Regions from separate parts of the Halobacillus seohaensis genome, predicted to be linked through region 2. Evidence: riboswitches for the same ligand, from Rfam matches in the RefSeq annotation. Region 2 holds a riboswitch; the other holds the start of a gene.
The links. A riboswitch is a leader RNA that binds a small molecule or an ion and turns the genes downstream of it on or off. The one in region 2 is predicted to bind S-adenosylmethionine.
Positions count from the first base shown of each region.

Region 1: it holds a riboswitch for S-adenosylmethionine, as region 2 does, so the genes downstream of both, ACFQIC_RS03790 (5-methyltetrahydropteroyltriglutamate--homocysteine S-methyltransferase) here and ACFQIC_RS18220 (homocysteine S-methyltransferase family protein) in region 2, are expected to answer to the same signal.

Region 1 is NZ_JBHSZV010000010.1:128,153-135,867, forward strand. It holds gene ACFQIC_RS03770 (PAS domain S-box protein) at 1-355, shown strand, start outside; gene ACFQIC_RS03775 (hypothetical protein) at 451-1,836, opposite strand; gene ACFQIC_RS03780 (ABC transporter ATP-binding protein) at 1,833-2,534, opposite strand; gene ACFQIC_RS03785 (protoglobin domain-containing protein) at 2,657-3,952, opposite strand; gene ACFQIC_RS03790 (5-methyltetrahydropteroyltriglutamate--homocysteine S-methyltransferase) at 4,199-5,302, opposite strand; SAM riboswitch class I at 5,387-5,488, opposite strand; gene rbsK (ribokinase) at 5,620-6,477, opposite strand; gene ACFQIC_RS03800 (SurA N-terminal domain-containing protein) at 6,868-7,668, opposite strand.
Region 2 is NZ_JBHSZV010000053.1:4,970-12,684, reverse strand. It holds gene ACFQIC_RS18240 (cytochrome C oxidase subunit IV family protein) at 1-117, shown strand, start outside; gene ACFQIC_RS18235 (hypothetical protein) at 2,030-2,302, opposite strand; gene ACFQIC_RS18230 (TraB/GumN family protein) at 2,581-3,753, shown strand; gene ACFQIC_RS18225 (DoxX family protein) at 3,996-4,367, opposite strand; SAM riboswitch class I at 4,482-4,592, shown strand; gene ACFQIC_RS18220 (homocysteine S-methyltransferase family protein) at 4,676-5,725, shown strand; gene ACFQIC_RS18215 (hypothetical protein) at 5,866-6,018, opposite strand; gene ACFQIC_RS18210 (MBL fold metallo-hydrolase) at 6,157-7,479, shown strand; gene ACFQIC_RS18205 (DUF3006 domain-containing protein) at 7,483-7,715, shown strand, end outside.

The sequences.
Region 1 (7,715 bases), on a different contig from region 2:
TCGATATTCAGAGCATAATCAGATCGATGTTGTCTTTGAATGCATGCTCGACCATCGAATAGATAATAGTATCGAAGTAACCATTTATCGGATTATTCAAGAAGCTCTTACAAACATTCGTAAATATGCCTATGTGAAAGAAGCATCAGTTAGTATTCGTGAGTTTGATGAAATTATTCGAGTCATGATTAATGATAAAGGCAAAGGATTTGATAGTGAGACTATTTCAAAGGGGATTGGATTAGTTAGCATGGAAGAACGAGCCAAAGCGGTGCAAGGAAACTTAGATGTTACTTCGTCCCCAAACAAAGGAACCACTATTATACTCGAAGTACCTCAAGACCTTAAATCCTGAGGTACTTCGTAATGCTCTTGATTGAATCCTACTAGATTACTCATTAATCGAACAAGGATGACCTTCCTTCAATACAAGCAAAAAAAGGCCTATTTTTATTTAATATAACGTGCTAACAAGTAAGGCAGGAAGACACCAACAACTGCTGGTGGGAAGTACATGCCAAATCCTAAGAAAAGATAACCAAGGACTCTTCCCCCCTCTTGATCCTTTATACTTTTTCGTTGAAGGGCGTTCATTCGCTCTTTTAAGCGTTGATCTAAATCTAACTTACTCCAAACGACTAAGGCTAAGAATTGGATACATAAACTAATATTCAAACCTACAATAGTCCAACCTATTAGAAAGAAAGCAATGAAAAGCAGTGTCATTCCAACCATTGCCCACCAGGCATACGTATGGCGCCATCCTTTTTCTTCAATTGGCAATACGGATAATATAGGCTGTCCCCGAAACTGATCAGCAAATAAGGATGCGGCCATTTCGATATAGACAAAGAAAGCAATCGGAACCGATATATATATGACCCAATCTGCTTGAAAAGGTAGAATGCCAATGATAATTATGCCGATACCCACCGTTTTCCAAACAAACCCAAATTGTTGATGCAAATGACTACGCCAAAGACGATGGTAGAGCTGATAAATATTCGTAAAACGATGTTTAGCTCGACGGTTTCTTAAAAACGTTTGTAATATTCCGTAACGCTTCGGTGGTTTAATAGGCACCTTCGTCATGTGACTGATCAATTGAATGTTCCACACCCTTGCATCATTCATTTCCACTACACGTCCCCAATCCACATGTCTTAGAAGACGAGGCATTAAATAAATATTTATCCCAAGCAAGCCGAGCCCGAGGAATAAACCTATAAGGGATTCATTCCATTCTAAGAAGATCGTCACCCAGCGAAAAGCACCAACAATAAAGAAAATACTTACTATAACTATAAGCTTCAGCCAACGTCTAAGTGAATATAATTTCCAATGGAGGAACATGGAAAGCGTAAAAAACAGGCTATAGCTTAAGGTGAAATATAATAATAATGAGTATGAAAACGGAGTAACCATCCCTAAAATAAGTGCCAGTAAAAAAGTCCCGAACATATGCCAAAATCCTCGTTCGATGGCCATATGCCACAACAATTGAAGACGCGTATGCGGCAACATACTTAGCTTGAGTTCAGAGGTTGTAAAAGCAATCCCCGAGTAAAAAAAAGATTGAGCGCAGGCACGCAGCAAAACAACAGATGGCAGAATCCACACCCATTCTTCAAGGTTGATCTGCCATCTTTCCACTAGTGGTAAATATTGATTTAACCAATCTGCAACCATAAATAAAAAAGCAATCCCAAAGATCATGCAATAAACCATTAATGTTACATCAAACGCTAATTGAAACGCCTGCTTATAAAGATCAAGTTTCTTCCTAAACCTTTGCTGCCGGACCCACCTGTACACCTCCCACGTAGAGAAGTTCATTTGGAGTCCCTCCGATCTAATTTTTCAAAATGCTCGATCTTTCCTAAAGAGGAAATACATCCATCTGTTAACATCACGAAGTCATTGGCGAGGTCATGCACCTTATCAAGTTGATGGGTGGTTAATAGAATGCTTGTGCCTTGTTCCCTTCTTTCGCATAAAAGTTTTTCAAGATCGGCACCCGCATACACATCCAACCCCATAAATGGTTCATCAATCAGAAGAAGCGGGACATCCGGCAGTAAAGCACAAATCGTTTGAGCCTTCTGTCTCATCCCTTTTGATAAGGATTCAGGGTATTCATCCAGCCGGTCCATAAGTTCAAATAGTTCCGTGTATTTATTGACTCGTTCAGCGAATATAGCATCCGGGATATCGTAGCTTTTTTGGTACAATTGAAAGTGTTGAAATACCGTTAATTCATTAAGAAGGAGTGGCTCTTCTGGAATATAGCTGAACTGATACTTATAATCCGCAAAGGTCTCATCCTGATTCATACCATTGATCAGGATGGTTCCCTCCGATTTCTCTATAGATCCGATAATTGCTTTCATAAGTGTCGACTTCCCCGCACCGTTATGACCAACGAGGGCAGTTATGCGGCCAGGGATCATTTCAAATGTGACATCTTTTAAGATAGAAGTATCGTTTATCTTTACGGTACAATTATTTACTTGAAGCACAGATTGGAAGTCCATCCTAACTCCTCCGTCAAATGTTTTCCTATTACTACGTTTATGCGAGAATATAAGTTTCATTATCTTTGATCAGTGGAAACAAAGAAGTGGAGAGCTTTTCCATGAAAAGCTCTCCACTTTTATTAAGACTGTTCTGTAACTTCTGTTAACTGTTGAGAAGAAGAGGCTACTTGCGCGACCGCATCATTGATCTCTTGAATCACCTGCGCGAATCCTTCTAGTTCCTTCTCAATCCCTGTGTTATACTCCTTATTCTGCCCCATGGCATCCACGATTTCGGTGAAAAAGTGATTTATTTGATCCATCTTATCCGTACCATCTACTATGAGTTGGTCAATATCAACGACGTTGTTAGAAACCTTATGGATCTGACCATTTGTCGATTGAATTAATTCAGACACTTCTGAAACCGAACTCTTCGTTTGTTCGGAAAGTTTCCGCACTTCATTAGCTACAACTGTAAAACCAGCCCCGTGCTCCCCAGCTCGTGCCGCTTCAATCGACGCATTTAACGATAGTAAATTTGTCTGCTCAGCAATGGAGGAAACGATTGTAACGATTTGGCTAATTTCTTCTGCTACATTTTTCAGTATATCCATTTCATCAGTAATTTGCTTAATGCTATTTTGAATATGATTCATTTGCTTTTGTTGTAGTTCAAGCTGTTGTTTTCCTTCAGTCGACTGACCTTCGACATTTTGAGCGATTTCTGTCCCCTTTTTCGAGTCTGTGAGAATTTTATCGGTTTGCTCGGTTAGCTGTTCAGTAGAGGCACTCGCCTGCTGAGATATAGCGGCTAACTCCTCAGACATTTCATCAATTTTACGATAGGCATTATTCTTTTTCTCAGCTTCTTCCTCACGAATTCTCACGTTCTCCTGTTCAAATAAATCGAGGACAATTTGTTGTTCCAAGTTTAGTATTTTCGTAGTAGCACGGATCGCCTGACTGTATTCTTCCACGTCGATTATTTCCTTCTTCAGGATATCTAAAAGTGACAATAGCAAGTCCTGGAAAGCACACATATACCATTTCGGTTGTAATCCGATGTGAACGTGTACTTCTGCAATTTTTTTCCTCTTTCCTATAAAACGAGTATCAATCACACCATTAAACATTTCTTGAATATGTATCGTTAGTGTTTTCTTTAGTCGTTCAACCGAGCTATTGTCATTAATAATATCCATCAATGAATCTTGATGCTCGAGGTTTTTATAAAATTGGTTCACAATGGGTTCAATATTTTCAGTTACCAATGGTTGTAAAGCTTTTAATATGGATAAATCATGTTTGGTTAGTCCAATCATTTTAAATTGCTTTTCAAGTTCCGAACCATTTTCTAGTTCGATTTTCCCCTGGAAGGAAGTATCTAACACGAGGGTAGTTGATTTTGTTTTTGTTGCAAAAAGCTGGAACATATAATACCTCCAATAAGAATAAAAAATCTCGTTTCTATTTATATCGGCCTTATTTCCTATACTCTTTAGGAAGATAACCTCCAGCCAATAAAAAAACTGCATTTTGGTCACATAAGTGTCAAAAAGCAGTTTGAATGGAAAGTATTAATGTTCGTATTTCCGCAAAATATGACTTTATCGCGAATCAAGATGAAAGCAGGGATACATATAAAGAAGGGGGAGCCTCGATTAACTCCCCACAAAGTTCTAGTTCCACACTTCCTCAGCAATCTCCACCACATGACGGATTTTTGCCCACTGTTCTTCTTCTGTTAAAATATTTCCTTCTTCCGTTGACGCAAAGCCACACTGTGGGCTTAGGCAAAGTTGTTCTTCAGGAAGATATTCTGCTGCTTCCGCGATACGAGCTTTAATATTCTCTTTATTTTCAAGCTCTGGGAACTTCGATGTAACCAAGCCAAGCACGACTTTTAAATCACTTCGTTTCACGTGACGAAGCGGTTCGAGTCCACCAGAACGTTCATCATCATACTCGAGGAATAGGCCATCGACTTTCAGCTCGTTGAATAGCGTTTCAGACACCGCATCATACCCCCCTGAAGAAGTATATGTAGAGCGGAAATTGCCTCGACAAATGTGCATCGTTATCGTCATATCCTCTGGACGATCCGCAATCGATTCATTAATCGCTTGGACAAATAAACGGCGCAATTGATCAGGCATTTGCCCACGTTCCTCTATCATTTTCAATCCCTTTTCGGAAAAAAACACGGCCCATGATGTGTCATCCAGCTGTAAGTAACGACAACCAGCATCGTAAAACGCTTGAATTGCTTTTTTATAAGCTTGCGTCAAATCCTTCAATAATACCTCTTCCTCTGGGTAGACTTCTTTGTCAACATCCCCTCTAAAGAAAAGCATGTTTGGACTAGGAATCGTAAACTTTGCAACATGATCATCCCCAACTACTGAATGGAGAAATTTATAATCCTCAAGCATCGGGTGATCATTAAAATCAACCTTATCGACAACACGAACAGAATGAGCTTTCGTCTCCACACCATTAAATTGAATACCTTGGTCAGCTTCAAATCCTTCTACACCAACTAAACCTTCTAGAAAATCAAAATGCCACCAAGCGCGACGTAAATCACCATCTGTGATCGACTGAAGGCCTGCTTGTTTTTGCTTTTCTACTAGATTAATAATTTCTTCATCTTCAATATTCCGTAGTTCTACGGCAGAAATTTTCCCTTTTTCCTTTTGAAGACGTGCTTGTTTAATTCTCTCAGGTCGGAGAAAACTTCCGACATGGTCCCCTTTAAATGGAGCTCGTTTAGTGTGTACCATATGAACCCTCTCCTTTTATAAAAATCGACATTAAAAAAAGCCCCTTCTGATAAGAAGAGACTCTCGTATGTAAGAACGGTCCTCTTCTTATCTTTCAAGCTCACCGCTTGTCGGAATTAGCACCTTGTTTACATACAGGTTGCTGAGGCGTCCCAGGGCCATACCCTCGACCTCTCTTGATAAGAAATCTGCTACTATTTAAATGTCGTATACCTAATATCGTATCAATTTTTCTATAAAAACGAAAGACCTAGACTTAATCCCTTTACGGATTGGTCTTTATCCGCGAACGTCTGTGATTTGGGTCCTTTTTTATATCAAAATGTTCGTCTGCTTTCCACCTGATCCGCAGATGGCATCCCAACTTGTGCCCCCACACTTTCCACAGTAAAAGATGCTGCCACATTTGCATAAGCTATCGCTTTTTCCACAGAGTATTCAGCCCCCAAATAAAAAGCCAATGCTCCATTAAACGTATCACCTGCTCCTGTTGTATCAACTACTTCCACAAAAACGCTAGGGATAATCTTATCATTGTAGCTTGCCCCTCGTGGTCCTAATGTTGTAATCAACTGATCCTTATAGTTATTTTCGAGAAAAAGCTTCTCTGCTTCCTCTTCATTTGGAGTAATGTATGTACAATCAGCCCACGCCTCCTGAGGTAAATCAATTGCAGGAGCTGGATTTAAAATAAACGGAATCCCATGGTCCTTACAAAAGGAAGCACACCATTCCACCGTCTCTTTAGGCACTTCCAATTGACTTAACACAACATCACTCTGGCGCAGCGTATCTTTAAACGACTCAACAAACTCCACCGTAACTTCTTCATTAGCACCAGAAACCACCATAATCCGATTATCATGATCGTTTAATAAAATATTTGCAACTCCTGTCGCTCGGCTCTCAGAAACCCCAACCGTGCTCGTCTGAATATTCTCCTTCTTCAAAAGCTCAAGAAGTTCCTTACCAATCGCATCATTTCCAACTTTACCAATAAAAGAAACATCTCCTCCTAAACGTGTGGCAGCAACAGCTTGATTAGCTCCTTTCCCTCCAGGTTTCATCGTGAACGCTTCGCCAAAATTCGTTTCCCCATTGTTAGGAATGCGCGAAATGGTAGTGAGTAGATCCATATTAATGCTACCCACGACGGTGATCTTGGGTGTTTTCATGCTATTTCTCCTCTCAAAAACTTCTTTGTTTGAATTAATTTTTGTATCAACTCAATATAAAAATGAACTCGTCTATATTCTCCCTCCATCAATGGCTGCTCGTTCTCTTTGATCCTTTTCTCTGCTCCTAACGACGGAATCATAATAAGGATGATCTGTATGATGTAGAGATTACACTACCTCTGGATGCGCCCTTCCCTTTATTAGTATAAACGAAACCGTTACTAGTTCTCTCTAAGTTGGAAGCCTTAATGTATTGGTTGTTCATCCACTTTAACGGTTACTTCATGGATAAGTTTCCCTACTATAGAACCATAAAAATATTCTCGTGCTTGAATCCTGTAAGACTAAAAAAGCCAGAATCCCATTTTGGATCTGGCTTTAAAAGTATTATAAGTTAACTGTAACGTCTGCATCTGCACGAAGTTTTTCAACTAGCTTTTGAGTTGCTTCTCCTTCTTTTTTACGCTTCACTTGTTTAACGAGATCTGGTTTTGCTTCTTCAAAAGATGGGATTTCTGCGCTTTCACCATTTCCCTCACTCATTTGCTCTTGCTGGGCTTTCACCTGTTCATAAGCTTTTTCTAATTCTTCTTCCGTTGGCTCGATATCTCCAGCTTCACTAGCAATAACCTGATCTAGTTTCACTTGCATTTCAACCTGAGACATGACTTCTTCTTTCCCCATGCCTTGTTCTTCCAGAGCAGTCAAGAATTTATCCTTGGATTCTACCCCATTTTCCTCAGCTAATCCCGTTAGTGTTTCATCAATTTCTTCTTCTGAAACCTCAATATCACGGCTGGTTGCTTCTTGGATAAGAAGCTCCTGACCAACCATACTATCAGCAATCTGTTTCTTTAACTGATCCTGGTCAACCTCTTCCCCAGTCATCTGTGACTGCATAGCCATTTGCTGAAACTGTCCTTCATACGTTGTCTTAAACTCTTCTGCCGCTATTTCTTCACCGTTTACTTCAGCAACAACTTCAGGAATGCCTTCTAAGTCCGGCTCAGGCATTTCAGGCTGTTCTGTGTTTCCTTCACTTCCTTCACTACCTTCGCTTTCCTCTTCTTGCGTTTCAGTTTCCTCATTATTGTCTTCAGCCGATTCATCTGTATCATTGCATGCAACGGTTACAGATAAAAGAAAGGCTAGTGATAAACTTAATAACCATTTTTTATTCAATGTCATTCCCCTTTCTTATTCATAATGTAGCTATTGTAACATCTGCCTATTGG
Region 2 (7,715 bases):
TTATATTCAAGTTATACACCGAGACCATTGTTATTTGTCCTAGCAGCCTTTGCTTTTTCTCAAGCGATGATGCAGTTGCTTTGTGTTCAATCAGCCCCTAAAAAGGCTATAAAATAAAACAAATGCCCTCTTTCCGGTTGAAAACGGGGAAGAGGGCATTTTTTATTAACAAGTTCTTACCTATTGCAAATAATAATTAAAGTTTGTGAAGAAATGCACTTAAACCCAGAAGGATTGTTGAAGACTTGAATTCGATATGTTTGTGTGAATTTTGTGGCTGCGGGAAACGGCTCGCTTTCCATGGGGCGGGCGCTGAGCCTCCTCGGACTTCGTCCTGTGGGGTCTCATCTGTCCCGCACATCCCATAGGAGTCTCACCGTTTCCCTCCGCCCCTTTGCCATATAAGTGTCTCGATACCCCTTCAAGAAAAGGCAGCCATTCCTAAGTTTGCATGCAAATCTTGAAAGCGGGCGGTCCTATTAAAATCCTTTATATAGAGAGGTTCATTGCAATAGAACACGGATAGTGGAAGATAGTCCCTTCTGGGAAAGGGATTCGCTTCTCACACATCGAATGGGGGGATTGGGAATCTCCCCGTTTCCTAGCCACCCATCCTTTGCTTTTAATGAACGGCCCTACTGCCATAAGTCGCCTTCGTGTTCGCTACACCATATGGAACAAGTGTGCCAGTTGCAAACTCCCATCTATGAATAGCCTACATTTCTCGAAGCTGAGTCTTCAAGTAAATGATGCTTTAGTTGAAGAAGAAAATATAAAGAAAAACGCTTGGATATTAAAATGTCCAAGCGTTTTTCTTTACCAATTGTCATGTTATTTAGTATGTTAATTGGTTCGATAATTCTGTTACTATTTTTCCCTCTACATATGTTTTTGTACTCCAAAACCGAACTATTTACCCAAAATCACATTGTTTTTTCCTGTCAAAGTGGAGGATTAAGTCCAATTTACCCCGTATGTTTCTATCGGAATCATGCTGTTCTACAGTCCCTGTTAAAGAATGAGATATCTGATATAACGCCAATTGAAGACTGATACAGTCAGGGAATATGGCCATTACAGATTGCGCCATTAGATAAGTTAAAAATCGGGTGTGATAGCCTGTTTATATGAAGAGAAGGAGCTTACCCGGTATGTATGCCTACCATCACCATCTCTCCTTGTGAAAACCGTTTCTGAATTTATAGTACAGATCAATAGTACAGGATCTATTAATGGCAGAAGTGGATCAATTTCATGGCATAAGTAGATCATTTCAATGGCAATATTCACACAACACCCCAATTTTCATAAAAAGGGTTCCGTTCCACTCTTCATAGTCATGGGGGATGGGAAACCATGAGACTCCTGCGGGAAAGGATAGACTGGCGAGACCCCGCAGAGCTTTAGGAGGTTACTGAAAAAGTGTTTACATTTAACACAGGCAGAGAATCACAGTCAACATGTTGGTGTTAAAGAAGAAATCACTCGCGTATATAGTTGTTGGTTGAGTTAATTCTCTTATTAAATTCACTTTTTCAGTGGCCTCAGCTTTAGAGCGAGGAGGCTTGCCGTCTTCCCAGTGGAAAGCGAGTGGTTTCCCATCCCCCATGCTCCGATGAAAAGCAACGGAACCGCCATTCCTTTATTGAATAATCCGAGGCTTTAAGCGATATGCAAGAAAGCACCTTCTAGCACAATTCTCACTCATAGGGAGTGCTTTTCACTTGAATCACCACATCTGATGCTTCCGTTCTCCTCATAAAAGCAAGAAGGTCCGGGAAATCGCAAGACTCCTGTGGGATGAACATGATCGGTGAGATCCCGCAAGGCGTAGCCTGAGGAAGCTCACCTCATGCCCACGGAAAGCGAGTGATTTCCCGGACCTTCTAACGCCATCCTTGTTAACGGAAACCACCAGAATGTCTCGAATCTGAGTATTCCACAATCTGGGGCTTTAGTTGAATAAGCAATTGAAAATACATTTAAAAAATCTCAGTTCAGTGAACTGAGATTTTTACCTGTTATTGTTTTATTGATAACTTTTTTGATACTTGTCTTGTGTGTTTACAACGTAAATGATAAACATGATCCAAGCGGCTTGGGAAACAATTAAACCTCCATAGAAAATAACCCATAATGGAGAAAATGTAGCAGGTGCCACGTTGAAAACCGCCTCAAAATAGTAGATCCACATACCGACAAGTAAAGCGGACTGAACAATAGCCAACGGCATTTTTCTCAATTTCATAAAGAGAAAAGGTGTAACGGTTGAAAGCATTAGAAAAATCATTATGATCCCCATTTAAAACAACTCCTTTATCGGACAATTAAATTTAGTTTGTAAGCGCATACTTTTATTGTATTCATTGTAACAAAAAATTCTTTAAAAAGACACATAATGTTCACAAGTTTTTCTTGTAGTGATAGCTTGCCCAAATTTTTGGAAAGAATAACGTTGTTTTACAATTGGTGAGGAAGTGTGATGAGGAAAACAAACAAAAATAATTCTCATTTGCTCGATTGTAGTTTAATATGGAGAGAGGTAGTTTTTTAAAGAACGTTCAAAAAAGGAAGGTCCTTATGTCTATCAATGATGAGAATATCACAAGAATTCATCTAGATAATAAAGAGTTGATCCTAATAGGGACAGCCCACGTATCTAGAAAGAGTGCAGAACAAGTAAAAGAAGTAATTGAATTTGAACAGCCGGACGCTGTATGTGTAGAATTGGATGAACAACGATACCAGTCAATTAAAGACGGTAATAAATGGCAGGAAACCGATATTTTTAAAGTCATCAAGCAAAAAAAAGCGACATTGCTTTTAATGAATATGGTAATATCCTCATTTCAAAAGCGAATGGCGAAACAGATGGGAATTAAACCAGGGCAAGAAATGATCCAAGGTATTGAATCAGCTAATGACACAGGTGCAACGCTTGTTCTGGCAGATCGTAATATTCAAATCACCTTTGCACGAATCTGGGGTAATCTTGGATTTAAGGGAAAAGCAAAACTTCTTATGCAAATTATCTTCAGTATTTTCAGTAACGAGAAAATGTCGGAAGAGGAGCTAGAGAAACTCAAATCTAAAGATATGCTGGATGCTATGCTTCAGGATTTTACGAAAAGCTTTCCGAGACTGAAGAAGCCTTTAATTGATGAAAGAGACCAGTACTTATCTCAAAAAATTAAAGAAGCTCCTGGTAACAAAATTGTTGCCGTGTTAGGTGCTGCTCACGTTCCTGGAATTAAAGAGGAGATACATAAGGAACATGACTTAGAGAAACTGAATAAAAAGCCTTCAAAGTCCAAGGTTCCTAAGTTGATTGGCTGGTCCATTCCCGTGTTGATTATTTCCATCATTGCCTATACATTCTATACGAATCCAGCTGCAGGAACTCAGCAGACAATCAGCTGGGTTTTATGGAATGGGTCGTTCTCAGCAATAGGAACAGCTGTGGCTTTAGGCCATCCACTAGCCATTCTGACGGCATTTATTGCCGCCCCAATCACTTCTTTGAATCCGCTGATTGCGGCCGGGTGGTTTGCAGGGTTTGTCCAAGCTTACTTCCGACGTCCAAATGTTAAAGATTTTGAAACGCTTTCTGAAGATGTTTCAAGTCTCAAAGGATTTTGGAACAACAAAGTAACTCGTATCCTACTAATCATTGTTTTAGCAAACCTTGGTAGTTCTCTAGGAACAGCCATTGGCGGTGCTGATGTGTTACGTTTATTTTTTGAAAATTTATAATGAAGAAACCACCTCAAACGGACTGTATCCATCGTACTTGAGGTGGTTTTTTTCGCCTGAAAAAAACTTAAATGAATTGAAAGATAAACGATGACTAGTAGTACGCCTGTCTTGTAGGGTGGTTTCTGAAGCGCTGCAAGATCGTTCGGTGTTGGCATAGGATCTGCCGTTCGTAGTCGAACAACCTTACCTTTTTTTGTAGACGAGCATGTTTAATAAACGGAGACTTGCACTTTTTTTCTTTAATGGCTAACCCCCCTTTGTCTATATAGAACAATAAGCAATGCGAGTATGACAATGTCTAATCTGGCATTAAATAAAGCCGGAATTAACCCATCATGTAAGGCAGGAATTTTAGTAAGCAGGATAGCTGCAATTATAATAAGAAGCAGAGCTAATGTGGCTTGCCGAATGTACTTATTTAGTAATAGTAAAATGCCACAGCCAATTTCTGCCCAAGCGACTATATACATGACTTCTAGCGGATAAGGCAGGCCGAGACTGACGAAGAAATCAGCTAGGTCAGCATTGATGAGTTTCATAATCCCAGAAGTAATAAACACAAAAGCGATGATAAACTTGATCGTTTTTAAAGTTGAAAAGGAATGCGTCACGGTTTGTCCCCCTTTTGACAAGTATATGATTTCATATTTCAGAATTATTCGAAAAAAGGTTGACTTTCCATTTGAAAATTCGCTATAATGCGTAGATAATTACATATGAAATCACTCTTATTTAGAGAGGCGGAGGGATTAGGCCCTTTGATGCCCGGCAACCTTTCAAGTAATCACTTGAAGATGGTGCCAATTCCTACAGGTCAATGATCTGGAAGATAAGAAGAGGATAACGTACTTACGGATCCCCCTTCTTATCGAATGGGGATCTTTTTATATGTGAATAAACTAGGAGAGGGTGTTAGGCAATGAAAAGAAGTTTGGAACAACGTTTACAAGATGGACCGGTGATTTGTGGGGAAGGATACCTATTTGAATTAGAGCGGAGGGGTTACTTACAAGCTGGCTCCTTCGTACCTGAAGTTGCGCTCGATAATCCTCAAGCATTAAAACAGACGTACCGTGATTATATGCTCGCCGGATCGGACGTTGTTTTAGCTTTTACGTATAACGCACATCGTGAGAAAATGCGTATTATTGGAAAGGAAGATCTTCTGGAGCCTTTGAATCGACAGGCCATTCGTTTGGCAAAAGAAGTCGCCCAAGAGCATCCTGAGGAAGAGGCGTTGGTAGCTGGCAATATATCAAATACGAACTTGTTTAATCCAGACGACCCTGAAGCAGTTAAAAGCGTACGCAATATGTTTGCTGAAATGGTGGGATGGTGTAAAGAAGAAGGTGTTGATTTTATAAACGGGGAAACCTACTACTATTATGAAGAAGCAAAAATTGCCTTAGAAGAAATTCAAAAGCATGATTTGCCTGCTGTCATTACTTTTGGAATGATGGGTGAAAATGTATTGAGAGATGGATATACGGTCGAAGAGGCCTGTCGACTTTTACAAGAACAAGGTGCATTAGTCGTAGGTATGAACTGTTTCCGTGGGCCTGCGACAATGCAACCATACATTGAAAAAATTCGTGCTGAGGTCGATGGATATGTAGGAGCCTTACCTATTCCTTATCGTACATCTGAAGAGCATCCAACATTCTTTAACTTGCCAGATGGAGGGTGTTCCTGTAATTTACCGACAGAGACGACATTCCCTACAGCCCTTGATCCCTTATATTGCAATCGCTATGAATTGGCAGAATGGGCAAAAGCATCACATGATATCGGTGTAAACTTCTTAGGGTTATGCTGTGGTGCTTCGCCAAGCATGTTGCGTGAAGTGGCTGAAACGGTTGGACGGACTACTGTTAACTCGACGTATTCTCCAAATATGGAAAAACACTTTTTATTTGGAACAGATAAATCTTTACAACCCCATATTACATCGTATAAAACAAAAGCGTAATAAGTTAGTTGCCATCTCCTGTTGTGTTATGCAGGAGGTGGTGTTTTTTTGATAATCGCTCGCAAAATCAAAATAGCAAAGAGAAAAATAAGAATCCCCCGATAGACTCGCGGGATTTAATCAGCATTTCTACCAGACGATCAATCATAACAATGGTGTTTATGACGACGACAGCCACCACAGTGATGATGATGATGTTTTCGTTTAGGTTTTCTGCGAACACAACATCGTTGAGAAAATGAATCTAGTATATCTTCTGCTACTCTTTTTCTACTTTTCTTTTCCCACTCCATATAATGACCTCCTTTCTTTATAGTATATGCCAAATACTTTTTTATGTTTGTACCATTAGATTTTGAAAAATTCATCCTACATCCCCCGCGAAAATCCCACTTTTCCTATGATAAAATAGATGAAATAGGAGGTGCGGTATGTTCAAACATCCATTTTTAGTATTTTTCAGCGTTGTAGCTATTGTGCTATCAGGAGGATGTGGAGAGGGTTCTCCAGGATCAACTGACGAACAAGCGCAACAGGAAGAGCAAACAGAACAAGTAGAGACGGAGAAACAAGCGGAGAACTCCACAAATTCTAGTGACTCAGATGGCGATGCTGAGCTGGAAGCCAAAGAGGAGTCAATAGAAAATGAAGAGGATGTAGACGATCAATCGGCTAGTTCAGAGGAGGAACAGACGGAAGAAACAGAGCTTACTTCTGAACTTACTGCCCATTATATTAACGTAGGGCAAGCAGATGCTACGCTACTAGAATTCCAGGACAACGGGCAGCCGTTTCATATATTAGTGGATGCGGGGGATTGGAATAGTGATAATGTAGTTAACTATCTAGATAGTCAGGACATTGATCAAATTGATATTGCTGTGGGAACCCATCCGGATGCTGATCATATTGGCCAACTCGATCAGGTCATTAAACAGTTTAATGTCGATGAAGTTTGGATGTCAGGTAACGAAAGCACATCGGACACCTATGCTCGTGTCATGGATATGATTGAAGTATCTGGAGCGGAGCTTGAAGAACCTCGTGCAGGAGATACTTTTGACATTGGTGCTTTAGAAGTTGATGTGCTGTATCCAGAGGCAGTAACGGGGCAAACAAATCAGGAATCGATTTCATTAAAAATGTCCTACGGAGAAGTAGATTTTATTTTTACGGGAGATGCGGAAACGGGAGACGAGTCTCAGATGATTAATGGAGAAACCAATCTAGATACGGAAATCCTCCAGCTAGGTCACCACGGTTCTTCCACATCTACGAGCTCAGCTTTTCTTGAACGTGTAAATCCGGAAGTCGCCATCTATAGCGCTGGGGCAGATAACCAGTACGGCCACCCGAATGCCGAAGTTGTTAACCGCGTCCAGGATGCTGGTATTGACCTGTATGGAACAGACGTCCATGGCACGATTGAAGTAACGACCAACGGAGAAAGCTATCAAATTGCGACGAGGGAAGATGGTACCATTACCCCGTCCAGCTCATCAAATGAAAAAGATTCATCTCAAGAAACAGATTCTGAACCTGAACGAGAAGAAGCGTCAGGAGCCTGCATTGATATTAACAGCGCTTCAGTTGAAAAAGTTCAGGAAATCACGCAAATTGGTCCAGCAAGAGCCGAGGACCTTATTGATTTACGACCATTCAATTCGATAGATGATTTAACAGATATAAGCGGAATTGGTCCTGCTCGGATTGATGATATTAAAGCACAAGGTATTGCTTGTGTAGGAGGGTAATTCATGAAGGCTGTTTTAGATCGAATTGAAGAGAATCAATATGGTGTATTGCTCGTGGAAGAAGTGGGAAAGGAATTTATTCTTACAAAAGATCAACTTCCTGAAGGCAGTAAGACACATGATTGGTTTGAAGTGACGATTGAGAATAATGAGATTGCTAAGATCATTCCCGATCACAAAACAACGGCAATACAGAAAGAAAAAGTGAGAAGCAAACGGGAAAGATTAAAGAAACG